4 regions of the Nocardioides sp. Z21_20 genome follow, and region 4 is predicted to be linked to each of the others. Evidence: predicted binding sites of a transcription regulator. Region 4 holds the regulator's gene; each other region holds the start of a gene.
What was found. Region 4 encodes LexA, which represses DNA repair genes until DNA is damaged. Its sites were predicted from a motif close to TCGAACANNTGTTCGA; they were not measured.

Region 1 (4,006 bases), on a different contig from region 4:
GCGGGGGCCGCCGGCCGCCGCCGGCGCGCCCGCTCAGCACCCGGGCGCGATCACCAGATGGCCTCGGCCCACTCCGGGTGGTCGATGAACGGGTTGCGGTTGCGCTGGTAGGTCTCGTAGATGACGTCGTTGCGGCGCCTCTCGAAGGCGTCCGGCGGGTCCTGGGCGTTCCACTGCAGCAGCACCGAGAGCTTGCCGTGCAGCGGCGCGGTGCCGTTGCCGACCACGTTGTTGACCTCGAGGTCGGGGAACCCGTCGCCACCCTCGTAGCGCACCGACATGAAGAAGATCATCCGCGCCACGTCACCCTTGATGGCGTTGCGGGGCTCCCAGGAGTCGGCGTCGGCGTAGTTGCCCGGCGCCTCGGAGTTCTGGGTGCCACCGGCGTCGAAGTCGAGGTTGCCGCGCGCGGAGTTGACGCTCACGTCCTCGGGGCGCAGGTGGTGCAGGTCGGTGCCCGGGCCGGTGGCGGTCCCGAAGTCGCCGTGGGACTTGGCCCAGACGTGCTCGCGGTTCCACTGGGCGACCCCGCCGCCGTTGTTGGACTTCGCCATCGAGAGCCCGCTGTAGAGGGTGCGGATGTTGGCCGAGTTCGACGGATCCTGGTCGGTGACCTTGAGGGCGTTCCACACCGCGTCGTAGGAGAGCTTGGTGACGCCGCGGGAGATGATGGTGTGCAGCGCCGACTCCAGCGCCGCGCCGCTCTTGCCGAGCGCGGAGGCGTAGTAGGTGGCGTCGTAGTCCGTCGAGCCGCCGGTGGCCGGCGGAGGCGTCTGCCCACCGCCGGAGCCGCCGTCCCCACCGGTGCCGCCAGCGAAGGCGAACGCCGTCGCGCTGGTCAGGCCCGGGCGCGAGAAGTACGCCGCGAGCGCGCCGGTCACGTCGATCTGGCGCCCCAACAGGGCGGGGTTGGTCTTCAGGCCCCACCCGGAGCGCAGGGCGCTGGGGATCTGGACGTAGAGCATCTTGGTGGTGTCGGTGACACCGGCGGTGTCGGCGATCGCCAGCGCGTAGTCGCTGGGGAACCCGCTGCGCACCACCGTCGTGGAGGCGGTCGGCTGCCCGACGACGTAGCCCCGGACGGTGGCGACCGAGCCGTTCTGGGTGGCGCGGGCCGCGGCCACCGTGATCGGCGTGGCGGCCTGGGCGGCCTGCCCCGTCGAGTCGCCCTGGAGAGGGGCGGTGAGCGGGGTGGCGGGCGCGAGCGCCAGCAGGGGGATGAGGAGGAACAGGGAGAGCACCTGCGCCGCACGACGGCGACGCAACCCGAGACTGGGGGGCATGAGGCTCCGATCAGGAGAGGACGACGAAGTGCCCGGCGGGGCGCCGGGCCCCCGCAGCCTGACGCCCCGCGGGCTCGGCGTCCAGACCCGAAACCCCGTGTTCTCGCCTTCTTCTCACGGGCGCAACAACCGCCCCGCCTCAGAGGTTTCAGGCGACCCCGGAGCGCCGGACCGGAGCCACCGCACGGGCGGGGAGCGGCACGTGCGGCATCAGGCCGAGCGCCGACTCCACGACCGCGAGGAACCGGTCGGCGTCGCGGACCAGGTCGTCGGCCTCACGCTCGGTCACCGCCCGCGTCGAGCCGGCCTCGGCGGCGGCGCGCTTGCCGGCGCCGGCCGCGAAGAAGGCGGCCCACTCCCGCAGCTCGGGAGCCACCTCGGCGAGCAGCACCCAGGCGTTCTTCTGCTGACGCCGCCGGCTCGCGACCGGCAGGGCCCGGGCGGCGAGCAGCGCGGCGGCGGCACGCAGCGCCGAGACGTGCGCGCAGGCGTAGCGGGTCGGCACGTCGGCGGCGGTGATCGCCTCCTGCAGCGACTCGGCCGAGCGGGCGAGGTAGGAGTGGGTGGTCGCGGGCAGGGAGTAGGGGCTGACCTCGAGCATCGCGGGCCGCCTCAGTCCACACAGCCGACAAGGCGCCAGCCGCCGTCGGCCCAGTCGAAGGCCAGGTCGAAGACGCCCCGGCCCGCTCCGCCGGTCGCCACGCCGCGACCGGCCTCCACCCGCCAGAGCTCCCGCTCGCGGAGCAGGTCGGGCGCCAGCAGCGCCCCGTCGGCCGGGACCCGGGACTCCTCGGAGCCGATCACCGCCCGCACCCCCGCGGACTGCCACCACGGGCTGGTCTCCACCCAGTGCGCGATGACGTCGCTGACCTTCCACAGCCGGCCGTGCCAGAGGAACTGCTCGGGCCCCTCGAGCGTCGAGCCCGGGCCTCCCACCGGCCCCTTGCGGACCTCCACCGGGTCGTCGTAACGCCGCATGCCTCGCTCCTTCGTCGCCACCCCGCACCGGTCTCGACCCCGGAGGGCCCGGAGGGGGCGGGGGTCGAGGTCGCCCCCACCGGGCCCGTTGCTCGAACGCGTGTTCGAACAACGCCACGGTACACCGCACCACCGACAGGACGTCAACCCCCGGCGCGCCGCCGGGCGGGAGCGCAGAACCGCTCGGCCTCAGGGGGCCTCGGGGTGCCACAGGCAGGGCAGCAGGGCGACGTACAGCGCGATCGAGAGCCAGGCGACCACGGCGAGCACCGTGGGCGGATCGGCCCGCAGCCCGATCACCGCCGCCACGATCCCGAAGCCCGCCAGCGAGGTCAGCGCGCTGCGCGACCACGTGGCCTGGTGACGCCAGAACGCCAGCAGGACCCCGATCAGCGGCGCCATCACCAGGAACAGCACGACCGCCACCGGCACGAAGGCCGGCACCTGCAGCGCGCTCTCCTCGATCGCCGGAACGCCACCGTCGGCGAGGATCTCGCGTGCCGTCGGGTTGCGCCCGGCCCAGACCTCCACCAGCTCCTCGCGCAGCGCCGCGGTGAGCGCCACCGCCACGCCGAGCAGGACGATCTGGGCGAGGAGCAGCGCCGTCCCGATCCGCACCGGTGTCAGCCGCCCGAGCCCCGGCAGTCGTCGCAGCATCTGCCCGGTGGGTCGTCGGCTCATCAGGCTCCCTCGTGTCGTTAGGGTCGAAGTATGCCGAGCGAGCACCCCGCGATCACCCGTTTTCGCGAAGAGCACCGGCGCCGCGGCGGGTCCGGCGAGATCGTCGTGCTCCCCGACGCGGTCCACACCGCCGCGCTGGCCGCCGAGGCGCTCGGGTGCGAGGTGGGAGCGATCGCCAACAGCCTGCTCTTCGACGCCGACGGCCGCCCGGTGCTGGTGCTCACCTCCGGCGCCCACCGCGTCGACACCACCCGCACCGCCGCGCGACTGGGTCACGACCGGCTGCGCCGCGCCTCCCCCGACTTCGTCCGCCGGCACACCGGCCAGGTGATCGGCGGGGTCTCGCCGTTCGCGCACCCGGCCCCGATCCCGACGGCCGTGGACTCCTGGTTGCGCAGGTACGACGTGGTGTGGGCGGCCGCCGGCCACCCCTCGGCCGTCTTCTCCACGACGTTCGAGGAGCTGATCGCGATGACCGGTGCGGTCGAGATCGACGTCGACTAGCGTCACCGCACTCCGACATCGCCACCTGACAGGAAGGCCCGCATGGAGATCTGGATCAACCCCGCCTGCGCGAAGTGCCGCACGGCGCAGGCGACGCTCGACGAGGCCGGCGTCGACTACACCGTGCGCCGCTACCTCGACGATCCGCCCAGCGCCGACGAGCTGGCGGCCGTGCTCGACCGACTCGGGCTGGAGCCCTGGGACGTGGCCCGCTCCAAGGAGGCCCGCGAGGCCGGCATCGACCTGCCCCGCGACGCCGGGCACCGCGCGCAGTGGCTCGCCGCACTGGCCGCGCACCCCCGGGCCCTGCAGCGCCCGATCCTGACCGCCTCCGACGGCACCACGGTGGTCGGCCGCGACCCCGAGTCGCTGAACGCCGTCATCGACGCGGAGAGCGGGGGCCACTGACGTGGAGTCGCTGTCCCTGGCCTTCTCCAGCGGCTGGGCGAGCGGCGTCAACGCCTACCTCGTGGTCCTGGTCCTGGGCGTCGCCGACCGGGTCGGCGGACTGGAGCAGGTCCCCGACGTGCTCGCCCGCTGGGACGTCCTCGCGCTGGCCC
Region 2 (4,006 bases), on a different contig from region 4:
TTCAGCCCCATCACCTGCTCGAGCTGACGGGGGTCGCCGGCGCTGAGGCCCTGGCCGTCACCGTCGATGGAGCCGAACGCGTAGCGCAGCGCCGCCACCGACTCGACGCCGTCCACCTCGGCGATCTGGTCGCCCAGCGACGAGGAGAACTCCTCGCCGATGGCGTTGCTGACCACGAAGTCGCCGCGGAAGTTGTCCGCGACGATCTGGTCGATGCTGGCCTTCGCCGAGGCCCCGACGATCGACATCGTCCCGGCCAGGGCGAGCCCGATCATCAGCGCCGAGGCGGTGGCGGTGGTACGGCGCGGGTTGCGCAGGCTGTTCTGCCCGGCCAGTCGCCCGACCGTGCCGAACGCGCGCGAGGAGAGCCACCCGGCGGCCACCAGGAACGGCTGGCTGAGCACCGGGCTCGCACCGGCGACCCCGAGCAGGACCGCGAGCATGCCGGCCCCCAGCACCCAGCCCGCGCGGGGCACGTCGCCCAGCAGCGCGGCCGCCATCATCGCCAGGCCCGCGACGATCAGCGCGATGCCGGCGATCAGGCGCCGCCGGATCGAGGTCTCGGGCAGGGCGACGTCGTCGCGCATCGCCTGGACCGGCGCGATCCGGCTGGTGTGGCGCGCCGGCAGCCAGGCCGCCGCCATCGTCACGGCCACGCCCACGACGTACGCCGTGATCACGGTGCTGGGCTGGAACACCAGCGACTGGCCGGCGATCTCCAGGCCGACGAAGGTCGAGAAGAACCACCGCAGCGCCATCGCCAGCAGCACGCCCAGCCCGAGCCCGAGGGTGGAGCCCAGCAGCCCGAGCACCAGCGCCTCGAGCAGCACCGAGCGGGTGACCTGTCCCTGCGAGGCGCCCAGGGCCCGCAGCAGGGCCAGCTCGCGGCTGCGCTGGGCGACCAGGATCGAGAACGTGTTCACGATCAGGAAGGCGCCGACGATCAGCGAGATGCCGGCGAAGATCAGCAGGAAGGTGCTCAGGAACGAGATGGCCTGGAGCAGCTGCGAGGCGGACTCGTCGGCGGCCTCGTCGCCGGTGACGGCCTCCACCCCGTCGGGCAGCTGGGCGGCCACCGCATCGCGCAGCTCCTCCTGGGAGACGCCGTCCTCCGCGGTGACCCAGATGTCGTTGTAGACATCGCGGCCCTCGTGGAAGAGCTGCTGGGAGGTGGGGGTGTCGAAGAGGGTCAGGGTGGCGCCGTTGAGCGACCCGCCGTCGGCGAAGTCGGCGACTCCGACCAGCTCCTTGCGCAGCACCGGCTCGGCGCCGACGGTGTTGAGCAGGACCTCGTCGCCGATCTCGTAGCCGGACTTGTCCGCGGTGTCCGCGTCGAGGGCGATCTCGCCGGCCGCACTGGGCTCCTCGCCCTCGACGATGGTGAGCCCCTCCAGGCCGTGGCCGGCCGGGGCGTCGTTCCAGTTCAGGCCGAGGCCGGGGGCGCCCTGCCCGCCGATCACCTTGTCCTCGGTGTCGACCACGAAGACGCCGTTGACGCTGACGTTGCCGTCGGCGCGGGCTGCGCCGGGGGTGTCGCGCAGGTCCTCGACGAGCTCGGCGGGCAGGGTCCGCGTCGAGATCCCCTCGCCGAGGTCCCCGCCGTCGGGGCGGACCACGACGTCGCCGACGGTGGAGGCGAACAGGGCGGTGAAGCTGCGTTCCAGGGTGTCGGTGAAGACCAGGGTCCCGGCCACGAACGCGATGCCCAGGACGATGGCGAAGGTGCTCAGCAGCAGCCGGATCTTGCGGCCGAGCAGGCTCTTGAGGGCGGCTCTCCACATGGTCAGGCGTCCCGATCCTGCATCAGCGGCACCTGGTCGTGGGGCGTCTGCTCGTGGGGGGGCCGCTCGTCCTCGCCCCGGCCGTGCGAGGCGGCGCCGGCCGGGTCGCTCATCTGCGTCATCACCGCGAGCACCTGCTCACGGGTGGGGTCGCGCAGCTCGTCGACGACGTGGCCGTCGGCGAGGAACACCACCCGGTCGGTGTACGCCGCGGCGACCGGGTCGTGAGTGACCATCACGACCGTCTGGCCGTAGTCGGTGACGCTGCGCCGCAGCAGCTCGAGCACCTCGGCCCCCGAGCGGGAGTCCAGGTTGCCGGTCGGCTCGTCGGCGAAGACGATCCGGGGCCGGCTCACCAGCGCCCGGGCCACCGCGACCCGCTGCTGCTGGCCACCGGAGAGCTCGTTGGGCTTGTGGTGCAGGCGGTCCGCGAGGCCGACCGTGTTGATCACCGTCCGGTGCCACTCGGGGTCGGGCTTGCGGCCCGCGATCGCCAGCGGCAGGGCGATGTTCTCCCCCGCGGTCAGCGTCGGGACCAGGTTGAACGACTGAAAGACGAACCCGACCTCGTCGCGGCGCAGCCGGGTCAGCGCCTTGTCCTTGAGCCGGCTCAGGTCCTGCTCGCCCACGAACACCGACCCCGACGTACCCGTGTCCAGAGCGGCGCAGCAGTGCATCAGCGTGGACTTGCCCGACCCGCTGGGCCCCATCACGGCGGTGAACTCGCCCTCGTAGAGGTCGAGCGTGACGTCGTCGAGGGCGCGGACCAGCGCCTGCCCGGAGCCGTACGTCTTGGTGAGGTTCTGCACGCGTGCGGCAGGGATGCGCTGGATCGGCGCCGAGCTGAGGGTCATGGGTCAACCATCCCAACCCCAGGCCCGCTCGCCAACCGGGATTCTCCCCGGGGCATCCCTGAGGGGGCTCGGAGTGGGCGTCCGGGGGCTGTCGGTTTCCCCGGTCGACCGGGGAAGCCTGAACTTGTCGGCCGAAACTTCGCCCGCCCAGTTCAGCGATACCCGGCCGGCCGGGGAAACCGACACGCCAAGCCTCATCGAACAAGCGTTCGATCCGCGCTACGCTGGCGCGATGGACTTCCAAGGGACGCTCTTCGCCGCCGACCCGCAGACCCTGGGCGGCGGACGGGCCCAGGTGCTGCCGCTGTCCGGTGCGGTCGAGCGTACGGCGCTGAGCCGCGGCGCGTGGGTCGACGTACGGCGCGACTGGGTCGCCGGGGCCGACGAGCTCTTCGAGGCGCTGGTCAGCGAGGTGCCGTGGCGCGCCGAGCGACGCGAGATGTACGACCGGGTCGTGGACGTGCCGCGGCTGGTGTACACCTACGGGATCGGGGCGCCGCTGCCGCATCCGGTCCTCGAGCAGGCGCGCGACGCGCTCTCGGAGTATTACCGCCCCGAGCTCGGCGAGCCGTTCCTGACCGCCGGGTGCTGCTACTACCGCGACGGGCGCGACTCGGTGGCCTGGCACGGCGACACGTTCGGCCGCGGGCGCACCCAGGACACGATGGTCGCGATCATCTCGGTGGGCGACCCGCGCCGGCTGGCCCTGCGGCCGCGTGGCGGCGGGGGCGGCTCGACGGGCTTCACGATGGGCCACGGCGACCTGCTGGTGATGGGCGGATCGTGCCAGCGCACCTGGGAGCACGCGGTGCCCAAGGTCGCCCACGCCGGGCCGCGGCTGTCGGTGCAGTTCCGCCCGCGCCACGTCTTCTGAGGAACAGGCGGAACTGAGGCCGCAGTTCCAGCAGGTTGACATGCGAAGTTGCGGCAACAGGCGACGACTGCACCATCCCGTCAGGCGCACGAGACGGGCCACGTACTCGCCGCTTGTCGTGCTGCTATCCGCGAGCCCAGGGCTTTGGGTTCTCGCGGAGGGTCTGCTCGGTGAGGAGCATCGGGCCAAAGTCGTGGCGGGCGCTGGCGATGAGGTCGGGGTCTGGTTGTTGGGTGTAGAAGGCGTGGGCGTCGCGGTGGCGTACGAGGTGGCGTTGGTCGCCCAGAGGGGTGATGTCCCAGTCGGTGAGGTCGTGGGCCTTCTCGAGGTGGGCGTCGGTGAGGACCTGGACGCCGTGGGCGTCGACGGCGTAGGTCTCCAGCAGGTGGTAGATCCGCTGCGCGATATCGACTGGAGGGTGCGGACCGGGGCCGATCTTGAAGTCTTCCCAGGTCTGTGGCAGGGCTCGGGTGGAGCGGATGAAGGCCTGCCGGACG
Region 3 (4,006 bases), on a different contig from region 4:
CGGGGCGTGGTGCTGTGCCGCGAGCTGACCACCGGGGCGGTGACGAGCGCGTCCCTGGTCTCGGTGCTCTACCTGCTGGCGATGGGGGTGGCCGGGCTGTGGGTGGTCCGGCGGCGCCTGGACGGCCTCCTGCTGACCTGAGCGAGCCTCAGGGCAGGTTGATCAGCATCTTCTGGTACCAGGCCATGTCGATCCACTGGTCGAACTTGCGACCCACCTCCCGCATCACCCCGAGCTTCTCGAAGCCCACGGACTGGTGCAGCCGCTCGCTGGCCGGGTTCGGCAGCGCGACCGCGGCGATGGCGGTGTGCACCCCCGAGACCGCCATCGTCTGCAGCAGTGCGGGGTAGAGCAGTCTCCCGACGCCCTGGCCGCGCACCGAGCGGTCGAGGTAGATCGACGTCTCGCGGGTCAGGGAATAGGCAGGTCGCGGCCGGAACGACCACGAGTAGGCGTAGCCCACGACGGTGTCCGCGTCGCTCACCGCGACGAGCAGGTGGTCACCGGGGTGCTGGCCGTCCAGGCGCGCGCGCCAGTGGTCCATGTCGGGTGGCTCGAGGTCGAACGTGGTGGTGGAGTGCTCCACCGCGTGCGTGTAGATCGCCGAGATAGCGGCGAGATCGGATTCGGTCGCGGAGCGGGTCGAGAACTCGGCCATAGTCGCCATCCTCCCAGCACCGGGCGGCGCATGTGGCAGTGGCTGGAAGAATGCTCGTGTGCTCACCCCCGACTGCGCGTACCTGGCCCCCGTCCTGCCCAGGGACGCGCGATGAGGTTCACCGAGTTCTGGGGCCGCCTCGAGGAGGGCCTCGGCGTGCACGCCCCCACGTTCGCCGAACATCACGTGATCGGCGAGCTGGGCAACCGCACCGTCACCCAGGCGCTCGACGCCGGCGTACCGGCGAAGGAGGTCTGGGCGGCGGTGTGGCGCGACCAGCAGCTCCCCGAGACCCTGCGTTAGGGCCTGCGGCGCCCGGATGCGGCTCAGTCCTCGTCGTTGACGCTCAGCGTCACCTCGATGTTGCCGCGCGTGGCGTTGGAGTAGGGGCACACCTGGTGCGCCTGCTCGGCCAGCTTCTCCGCCTCCTCCAGGGACAGGTGGGGCAGGGTGACCTCCAGGGTCACGGCGAGCTGGAAGCCCCCGCCCTCGGCGGCGCCGATGCTGACGCGGGCGCCCACGGCGGAGTCGGTGACATCGGCCTCGGCGGCGCGGGCCACCATCTGCAGTGCGGAGTGGAAGCACGCCGCGTACCCGACCGCGAAGAGCTGCTCGGGGTTCGTCCCCTCGCCGCTGCCGCCCATCTCCTGGGGTACGGCGAGGTCGAGGTCCAGGCGGCCGTCGGGGGTGCTGCCGCGGCCGTTGCGGCCGGCTCCGGTGGCGAGGGCCTCGGCGGTGTAGAGCGCGTCCATGGGGGTCCTGTCCGTGAGGTGGTGGGCCGGGACCGACCCGCTCCCCAACGTATCCGGCGATTCAATTGCGCACAATGGAAAATCAACGAGCGACACGCGGGGGCGAGATTCTCGGTCGAACACCTGTTCGGGCTACCCTGGATGCACAGGTGACGCAGGGGCGTTCGTTGTCCCCAGGTTCCGGGAGGATTCCGGCACTGTCGGTGGTCTTGTCTAGCGTCCTTCCCACAGACGAACACGACTCGCTACACCACACGGCGGGCTCTACGGGGCCCGGAGATTGGATGGAATGACATGGCCGCTGGAGACCGCAACAAGTCCTTGGATGCCGCGCTCGCGGGCATCGAGAAGCAGTTCGGCAAGGGCTCGATCATGCGCCTGGGCGAGGAGACTCGTGCCGCGCTGGGCGTGATCCCCTCCGGTGCGATCGCGCTGGACGTCGCGCTGGGCATCGGAGGCCTGCCGCGCGGGCGGGTGGTGGAGATCTACGGTCCGGAGTCCTCCGGTAAGACCACGGTCGCGCTGCACGCGGTGGCCAACGCTCAGGCGGCCGGGGGCATCGTCGCCTTCATCGACGCCGAGCACGCGCTCGACCCGGAGTACGCGAAGGCGCTGGGCGTCGACACCGACGCGCTGCTGGTCTCGCAGCCCGACTCCGGCGAGCAGGCCCTGGAGATCGCCGACATGCTGATCCGCTCCGGCGCGCTCGACCTCATCGTCGTGGACTCGGTGGCCGCGCTGGTGCCGCGCGCGGAGATCGAGGGCGAGATGGGCGACAGCCACGTGGGGCTGCAGGCCCGGCTGATGAGCCAGGCGCTGCGCAAGATGACCGGTGCCCTCAACAGCTCGGGCACCACGATGATCTTCATCAACCAGCTGCGCGAGAAGATCGGCGTGATGTTCGGCTCCCCGGAGACCACCACCGGTGGCAAGGCGCTCAAGTTCTACGCCTCGGTCCGTCTCGACGTGCGTCGCATCGAGACGCTCAAGGACGGCACCGAGATGGTCGGCAACCGGACCCGGATCAAGGTCGTCAAGAACAAGGTGGCCCCGCCGTTCAAGCAGGCCGAGTTCGACATCATGTACGGCAAGGGCATCAGCCGCGAGGGTGGCCTGATCGACGTGGGCGTCGAGGCCGGCCTGGTCCGCAAGGCGGGTGCCTGGTACACCTACGAGGGCGACCAGCTGGGACAGGGCAAGGAGAACGCCCGCAAGTTCCTCAGGGACAACCCCGACCTGGCCAACGAGCTCGAGAAGAAGATCCTCGAGAAGCTGGGCGTCGGCCCGCACGTCGACGTGCCTGCCGACCCGACCGGTGTCGAGAGCTTCTGAGCGCGGACCGCGCCACGACGACTCCGAGGCGGCCGTGACCGACGCGGAGGACCCGTGGCGCGGTGACGTGGCGGCCGGGGTGGCCGCCTGGATCCGCTCGGTCGCTCCCCAGGCGGACCTGCCTCCCCCCGAGGACCCGGTGGCGCGCGGTCCGGAGGCCGACCAGGAGGCGGTGGCGCGCAAGATCCTGCTCGACCAGCTCACCGGCCAGGCGCGCTCCCGTCAGGAGCTCACCGACAAGCTGGCGAAGAAGAACGTGCCGCCCGAGGTGGGCCAGCGGCTGCTGGACCGCTTCGAGGAGGTCGGGCTGGTCGACGATCGTGCCTTCGCTCGCGCCTGGGTCGAGAGCAGGCAGCCGGGCAAGGGCCTGGCGCGCCGCGCGCTCGCCCAGGAGCTGCGACGCAAGGGCATCGACGACGACCTGGCCCGCGAGGCCCTCGACGAGATCGACCCCGCCGACGAGGAGGCCGCCGCGCGGGCGCTGGTGCGCAAGAAGCTGCGCTCGGTGGCCGGGCTGGAGCCGGAGAAGGCGACCCGTCGCCTCGCCGGGATGCTCGCGCGCAAGGGCTATCCGGCCGGGCTCGCCTTCTCGGTGATCCGTGAGGAGCTGCGCGCCGATCTCGACGTGCCGGACCTGGAGGGGTGAGGCAGCCGCGCCCGGCTGCCCGCGCGACGACACCGCCGGTGGTCCATGATGTGCCCATGAGCGACGAGCGCGAGGTCCTGACCTACGAGATGTTCGGGGTGGCGGCCCGGGACCTGGCGCAGACGATCGTCGACGACGACTACGAGCCCGACCTGGTGCTGTCCATCGCGCGCGGCGGCCTGGGCCTGGGGATGGCGCTCGGCTACGCGCTGGGGGTCAAGAACCTCTCCGCGGTCAACGTGGAGTTCTACACCGGCATCGACCAGCGTCTGGAGATGCCGGTGATGCTGCCGCCGACCCCGCAGGCCGTGGACCTCTCGGGGGCGCGGGTGCTGATCGCCGACGACGTCGCGGACACCGGCAAGACCCTCGAGCTGGTCCGCGCCTACTGCGCGGATCACGTCGCCGACGTCCGGATGGCGGTGATCTACGAGAAGTCCCGCTCGATCGTGAAGCCCGACTACGTCTGGCGGCGCACCGACCGATGGATCGACTTCCCCTGGTCCTCCCAGCCGGTCGTTCGCAAGGGCTTCTGAGATGCGGGCTGCGCAGCTCGAGGCAGAGGAGAGATCGGCGTGATCGACACAGTCTCGGTGATCCGCTACGTGACGCCGCTGC
Region 4 (4,006 bases):
GAACCGTACGCCCGGGCCGGAGTTAAGGCAAGCGGGCCCGGCGTGTCGTCCGGACCAGTCTCCGGGCCGCGAATCACCAGGCGCGAAAGCGCAGGTCAGCGGGGTTGCGTGCCCCGCGGGCCAGAGACTCCGGCCCCGGCGCGGCGACCTGCTTGACTGACTCCCGACACCGATCCCTAACCCGAAGGTGACCCTATGAGTCGTCGTACGTCGCGCACCGGAGCCCTGGCCCTGTCCCTGCTGCTGCTCCCCGGCCTGAGCCTGGCCGCCTGCAGCTCCGAGGGAGACTCCGAGCAGGAGCCCTCGAGCCTGGAGTCCCCCAGCGGCACCGGAGAGGTGCCGGACCCGGACGCACTGCCGGAGGGCTACCCGGAGCAGGACGCGCCGCTGATCGAGGGCGAGCTGGTCTCGACGAACTCGGAGAAGGCCGACGACGGAACCAGCTTCAGCATCCTCGTCGCCCCCGACAGCGAGGGCGCCGACGCCGCCGGCGAGGCGGTGGCGCGGTTCGTGGAGAAGGGCTGGCAGGACAACACCACGCCGGGCAGCTCGGCGCACGTCCTGGTCAAGGGCCCCGACACCGCGATCATCGAGTCGATCGACGGCAACGGCACCGAGCTGGTCAGCTACAACCTCGTCACGCAGTAGCCATCGGACCTCCCCGGACGGCTGACCGCTGGGCCCGCGGGGAGGAGCCTTACCCTTGCCAGCGGAACTCAGAGGAGAATCGTGAGCGTGAGCACGGGCAGTGGCGGCAAGCGAGCAGGGGCCCGTCGTGCGATGGCCGCGCCGCGCAGGCGGCGCGGCCTGCTCATGGCGCTGGCACTGGGGATCACGGTGACGGTGGTGGCGTGGGGCTACCTCGTCAGCGCTGCCATCGACTTCGGCAGCACGGCACGGGCCGGCGACTCCGCCGCCTGGGGCTTCCTGGCACTGGCCTGCCTCGGCGCCATCGCCTGTCTCTTCGCCGCCCTGCTGCTCGGCAGCCACGCCCTGCGCGAGCTCGGCGTCACTCGACGCCCCGACGAGGCGCCGCGCCCCACCGGGGGCCGACGGGCAGCGCGCTGATCGCTCAGTCGCGCACGGGCACGCGCAACCGCTGACCGGACATCACCGCGGCCGAGTCGAGGGCGTTGAGCCGCTGGATCTCGTCGACCACCTCGCGGGTGTCCCCCGGCGAGGCGATCTCGCTGGCGATCCCCCACAGCGTGTCACCGGGCCCGACCGCGACGATCCGGGTGTCCGGTGCCTGCCCGGCGCTCTGCGTGGCGACGGAGCCGTCACCGAGCACCACCCCTACCGCCAGCAGCAGCGAGACGGCGCCGCCCAGGATCACCGCCCTCCCGCGACGGGTCAGCCGCACCGGCCCGGCCACGGGGCGGGCGGGACGCGAGGCGGGGCGGGCAACGGGCTGTGCGGCCAAGTGGACTGCGGTGCTGCTCATGGGGACCTCCAGGGGAAGGCGGCGTCAGGGCCGGGCGGTTGCCCGGCAGTGCTGCCGTGTCGGTCTGTGTCTACAAGCGACCACCGACAGTCCCGCTGCGAGCCGCTGTCGCCGGCCGCGTGAGGAAGCGTCTCCGAGTCACCTGATCGGGCATGTCGCTTGAAAGGCATCCGTTCGATCAGGTGTTCGATCGAACATACGAGCGAACTTAGAGCATGTGTTCGAATAGGGCAAGAGAAACGCCGAACATGCGTTCGAGTTCCTCAGCCTGGCGAGGGCGACACGCCCTTCGAACAGATGTTTGAACCTGCCGGTGTCGGCGGTCTACGGTAGGGAGCATCGGCGGACGCGACGGCGCGGCCGGCGCTCACACCGCCCCGAAGCAGAGAGGCACACAGATGGCCAGAGGAACGGGCTCGGACGACGGGGGCCGCACCAGCGCGTCCACTCCCGCCAAGGCGCGCACCAAGGGCGCCGGCAAGGGCGGCGCCAAGGTCGCGGTGCTGCCGGACGGGCCCCCCGACGCCACCGGCCTGACCCCGCGCCAGCAGCGGGTCCTCAACGTCATCCGCGACTCCATCGAGATGCGCGGCTACCCGCCGAGCATGCGCGAGATCGGCGAGAAGGTCGGGCTGACCAGCTCCTCGTCGGTGGCGCACCAGCTGAAGGTGCTCGAGGAGAAGGGCTTCCTCAAGCGCGACCCCAACCGCCCCCGGGCCATCGAGGTCTTCCTGCCCGAGGTGATGGCCGCACGCCGTTCCATGTCGGCGCCGGACCCGGTCGCCGAGGAGGACTTCGACCCGACCGGCATCGGCGACGCGATGCCCGCGGCGATCAACGTGCCGATGGTCGGCCGGATCGCCGCCGGCGGGCCGATCCTGGCCGAGGAGCGCGTCGAGGACGTGTTCCCGCTGCCCAAGCAGCTCGTCGGCGACGGCACGCTGTTCCTGCTCGAGGTGGCCGGTGACTCGATGATCGACGCGGCCATCTGCAACGGGGACTACGTCGTGATCCGCCAGCAGCCGACCGCCAACAACGGGGAGATCGTGGCGGCGATGATCGACGGCGAGGCCACGGTGAAGACGTTCCAGCGCAAGGACGGCCAGGTGTGGCTGCTCCCGCACAACACGGCGTACGACCCTATTGACGGGACCCATGCGACGATCCTCGGTAAGGTCACGGCGGTCCTGCGCCGCATGTGACCCTCGGATCGGGCACGGGCCCGCTCAGGGTCATTCCTGATGCGGATCCGACGAGCTCGCGGGAGAATGGGGAAGTGACGATCGCGAGACAGCCCCCGACCGCCGCCGCCCACCGGACGGCAGGGCGCTCCACCCTCGCGACCCGGCCGCGTCTGCGGCGCGGGCTCCTCGAGCTCGCGGTGCTGGCCAGCCTCTACGTCGCCTACAGCGCCAGTCGCCTGGTGGCCGACGACTCCTTCGAGCCGGCGCGAGAGCGCGCGGTCCAGCTGCTGCACCTGGAGAGCCTGGTCGGCCTCGACGTCGAGGCCGGCCTCAACCAGTGGTTCGTCGCGGTCTCCTGGGTGGGCCTGGCCGCCTCCTACTGGTACGCCACCACCCACTACGTCGTCACGCTCGTCGCGCTGGTCTGGCTCTACTTACGGGGCCGCGCCGCCTACGTCCCGGCGCGTACGGCGCTGCTCGTCGCCACCGTCCTGGGCCTGGCGATGTACCTGCTGCTCCCCACCGCTCCCCCGCGGCTGGTGGACGGCTACGTCGACGTCCTGCACCTGCACGCCGCCGACGGCTGGTGGGGTGGCGAGGCCTCGGCACCCAAGGGGTTCGGCGACCTCACCAACCAGCTGGCCGCGTTCCCGTCGCTGCACGCCGGCTGGGCGCTCTGGGTGGCGCTCGCGGTGCACCGTGAGGTCCGCGGAGTGTGGATCAGGTCGTTGGGCTGGGCCTACGCGCTGGTCACCGCGGTCGTCATCGTGGGCACCGGCAACCACTGGGTCCTCGACGTGGTCGTCGGCTGGCTGGTGGTGCTGATCGGCTTCTGGGTCGGGGATCGCTGGAGCGCCCGACGAGGGCACCGCACGGCGCGCTAGCGTCTGCACATGGATCTCGCGCCCCGCTTCACCGCTCGCAGGTTCCGCGAGGGCTACGACCCCGCGGAGGTCGACGCGTTCATCGCCCGGGTGCAGGCCGCGATCGCGCAGTCGCCACCGGCCGTGTCGACCGACGACCTCCTCGACGTCCGCTTCACGGTGCGCCGCCAGGAGGCGTCCTACGACATGGCCCAGGTCGACGACTGGGTCGCCTCGATGCTCCACTACCTGCGCAGCCGCCAGCGGGGCAGGCCCGCGTCGCCGGGACAGGACCCGAGCCTGCCTCCGGAGCTGCGCGGGGCCGACCTGCCGACCACCCACCTCCGCCCGTCCGGTCCCCCGGCCTGGGCGCGGCTGACGGCGCTGATCCTGGTGATCTCGCTGGTGGCGTTCGTGGTGGCCTCGGCGTTCATCTGAGGCCCGGGCTCACTCGCTCTCGGAGAGGCGCTTGAGCGCCTTGCGGACCACGGCCGGGTCGGTGGTCGGCCACATCG

Region 1: AC6EH9_RS07275 (DUF6504 family protein) is a predicted target of LexA. The motif match lies at 2,354-2,369, and genes of this name have one in related genera.
Region 2: AC6EH9_RS15990 (alpha-ketoglutarate-dependent dioxygenase AlkB) is a predicted target of LexA. The motif match lies at 2,833-2,848, and genes of this name have one in related genera.
Region 3: recA (recombinase RecA) is a predicted target of LexA. The motif match lies at 1,526-1,541, and genes of this name have one in related genera.

The regions. Positions count from the first base shown of each region.
Region 1 covers NZ_JCBAJX010000003.1:166,557-170,562, forward strand. Annotated here, with positions in the region: gene AC6EH9_RS07265 (endonuclease) at 51-1,283, opposite strand; gene AC6EH9_RS07270 (SAV_6107 family HEPN domain-containing protein) at 1,432-1,884, opposite strand; gene AC6EH9_RS07275 (DUF6504 family protein) at 1,896-2,261, opposite strand; gene AC6EH9_RS07280 (hypothetical protein) at 2,451-2,942, opposite strand; gene AC6EH9_RS07285 (YbaK/EbsC family protein) at 2,973-3,446, shown strand; gene AC6EH9_RS07290 (ArsC/Spx/MgsR family protein) at 3,489-3,854, shown strand; gene AC6EH9_RS07295 (DUF4126 domain-containing protein) at 3,856-4,006, shown strand, end outside.
Region 2 covers NZ_JCBAJX010000011.1:81,993-85,998, forward strand. Annotated here, with positions in the region: gene AC6EH9_RS15980 (ABC transporter permease) at 1-1,781, opposite strand, end outside; gene AC6EH9_RS15985 (ABC transporter ATP-binding protein) at 1,784-2,635, opposite strand; gene AC6EH9_RS15990 (alpha-ketoglutarate-dependent dioxygenase AlkB) at 2,868-3,509, shown strand; gene AC6EH9_RS15995 (hypothetical protein) at 3,634-4,006, opposite strand, start outside.
Region 3 covers NZ_JCBAJX010000008.1:100,301-104,306, forward strand. Annotated here, with positions in the region: gene AC6EH9_RS13745 (ABC transporter permease) at 1-141, shown strand, start outside; gene AC6EH9_RS13750 (GNAT family N-acetyltransferase) at 149-658, opposite strand; gene AC6EH9_RS13755 (DUF3046 domain-containing protein) at 770-961, shown strand; gene AC6EH9_RS13760 (organic hydroperoxide resistance protein) at 985-1,410, opposite strand; gene recA (recombinase RecA) at 1,705-2,742, shown strand; gene AC6EH9_RS13770 (regulatory protein RecX) at 2,726-3,388, shown strand; gene AC6EH9_RS13775 (phosphoribosyltransferase) at 3,445-3,924, shown strand; gene AC6EH9_RS13780 (HipA family kinase) at 3,964-4,006, shown strand, end outside.
Region 4 covers NZ_JCBAJX010000002.1:205,985-209,990, reverse strand. Annotated here, with positions in the region: gene AC6EH9_RS04650 (hypothetical protein) at 196-648, shown strand; gene AC6EH9_RS04645 (hypothetical protein) at 736-1,068, shown strand; gene AC6EH9_RS04640 (LysM peptidoglycan-binding domain-containing protein) at 1,073-1,444, opposite strand; gene lexA (transcriptional repressor LexA) at 1,843-2,646, shown strand; gene AC6EH9_RS04630 (phosphatase PAP2 family protein) at 2,721-3,512, shown strand; gene AC6EH9_RS04625 (DivIVA domain-containing protein) at 3,522-3,929, shown strand; gene AC6EH9_RS04620 (ATP-dependent DNA helicase) at 3,939-4,006, opposite strand, start outside.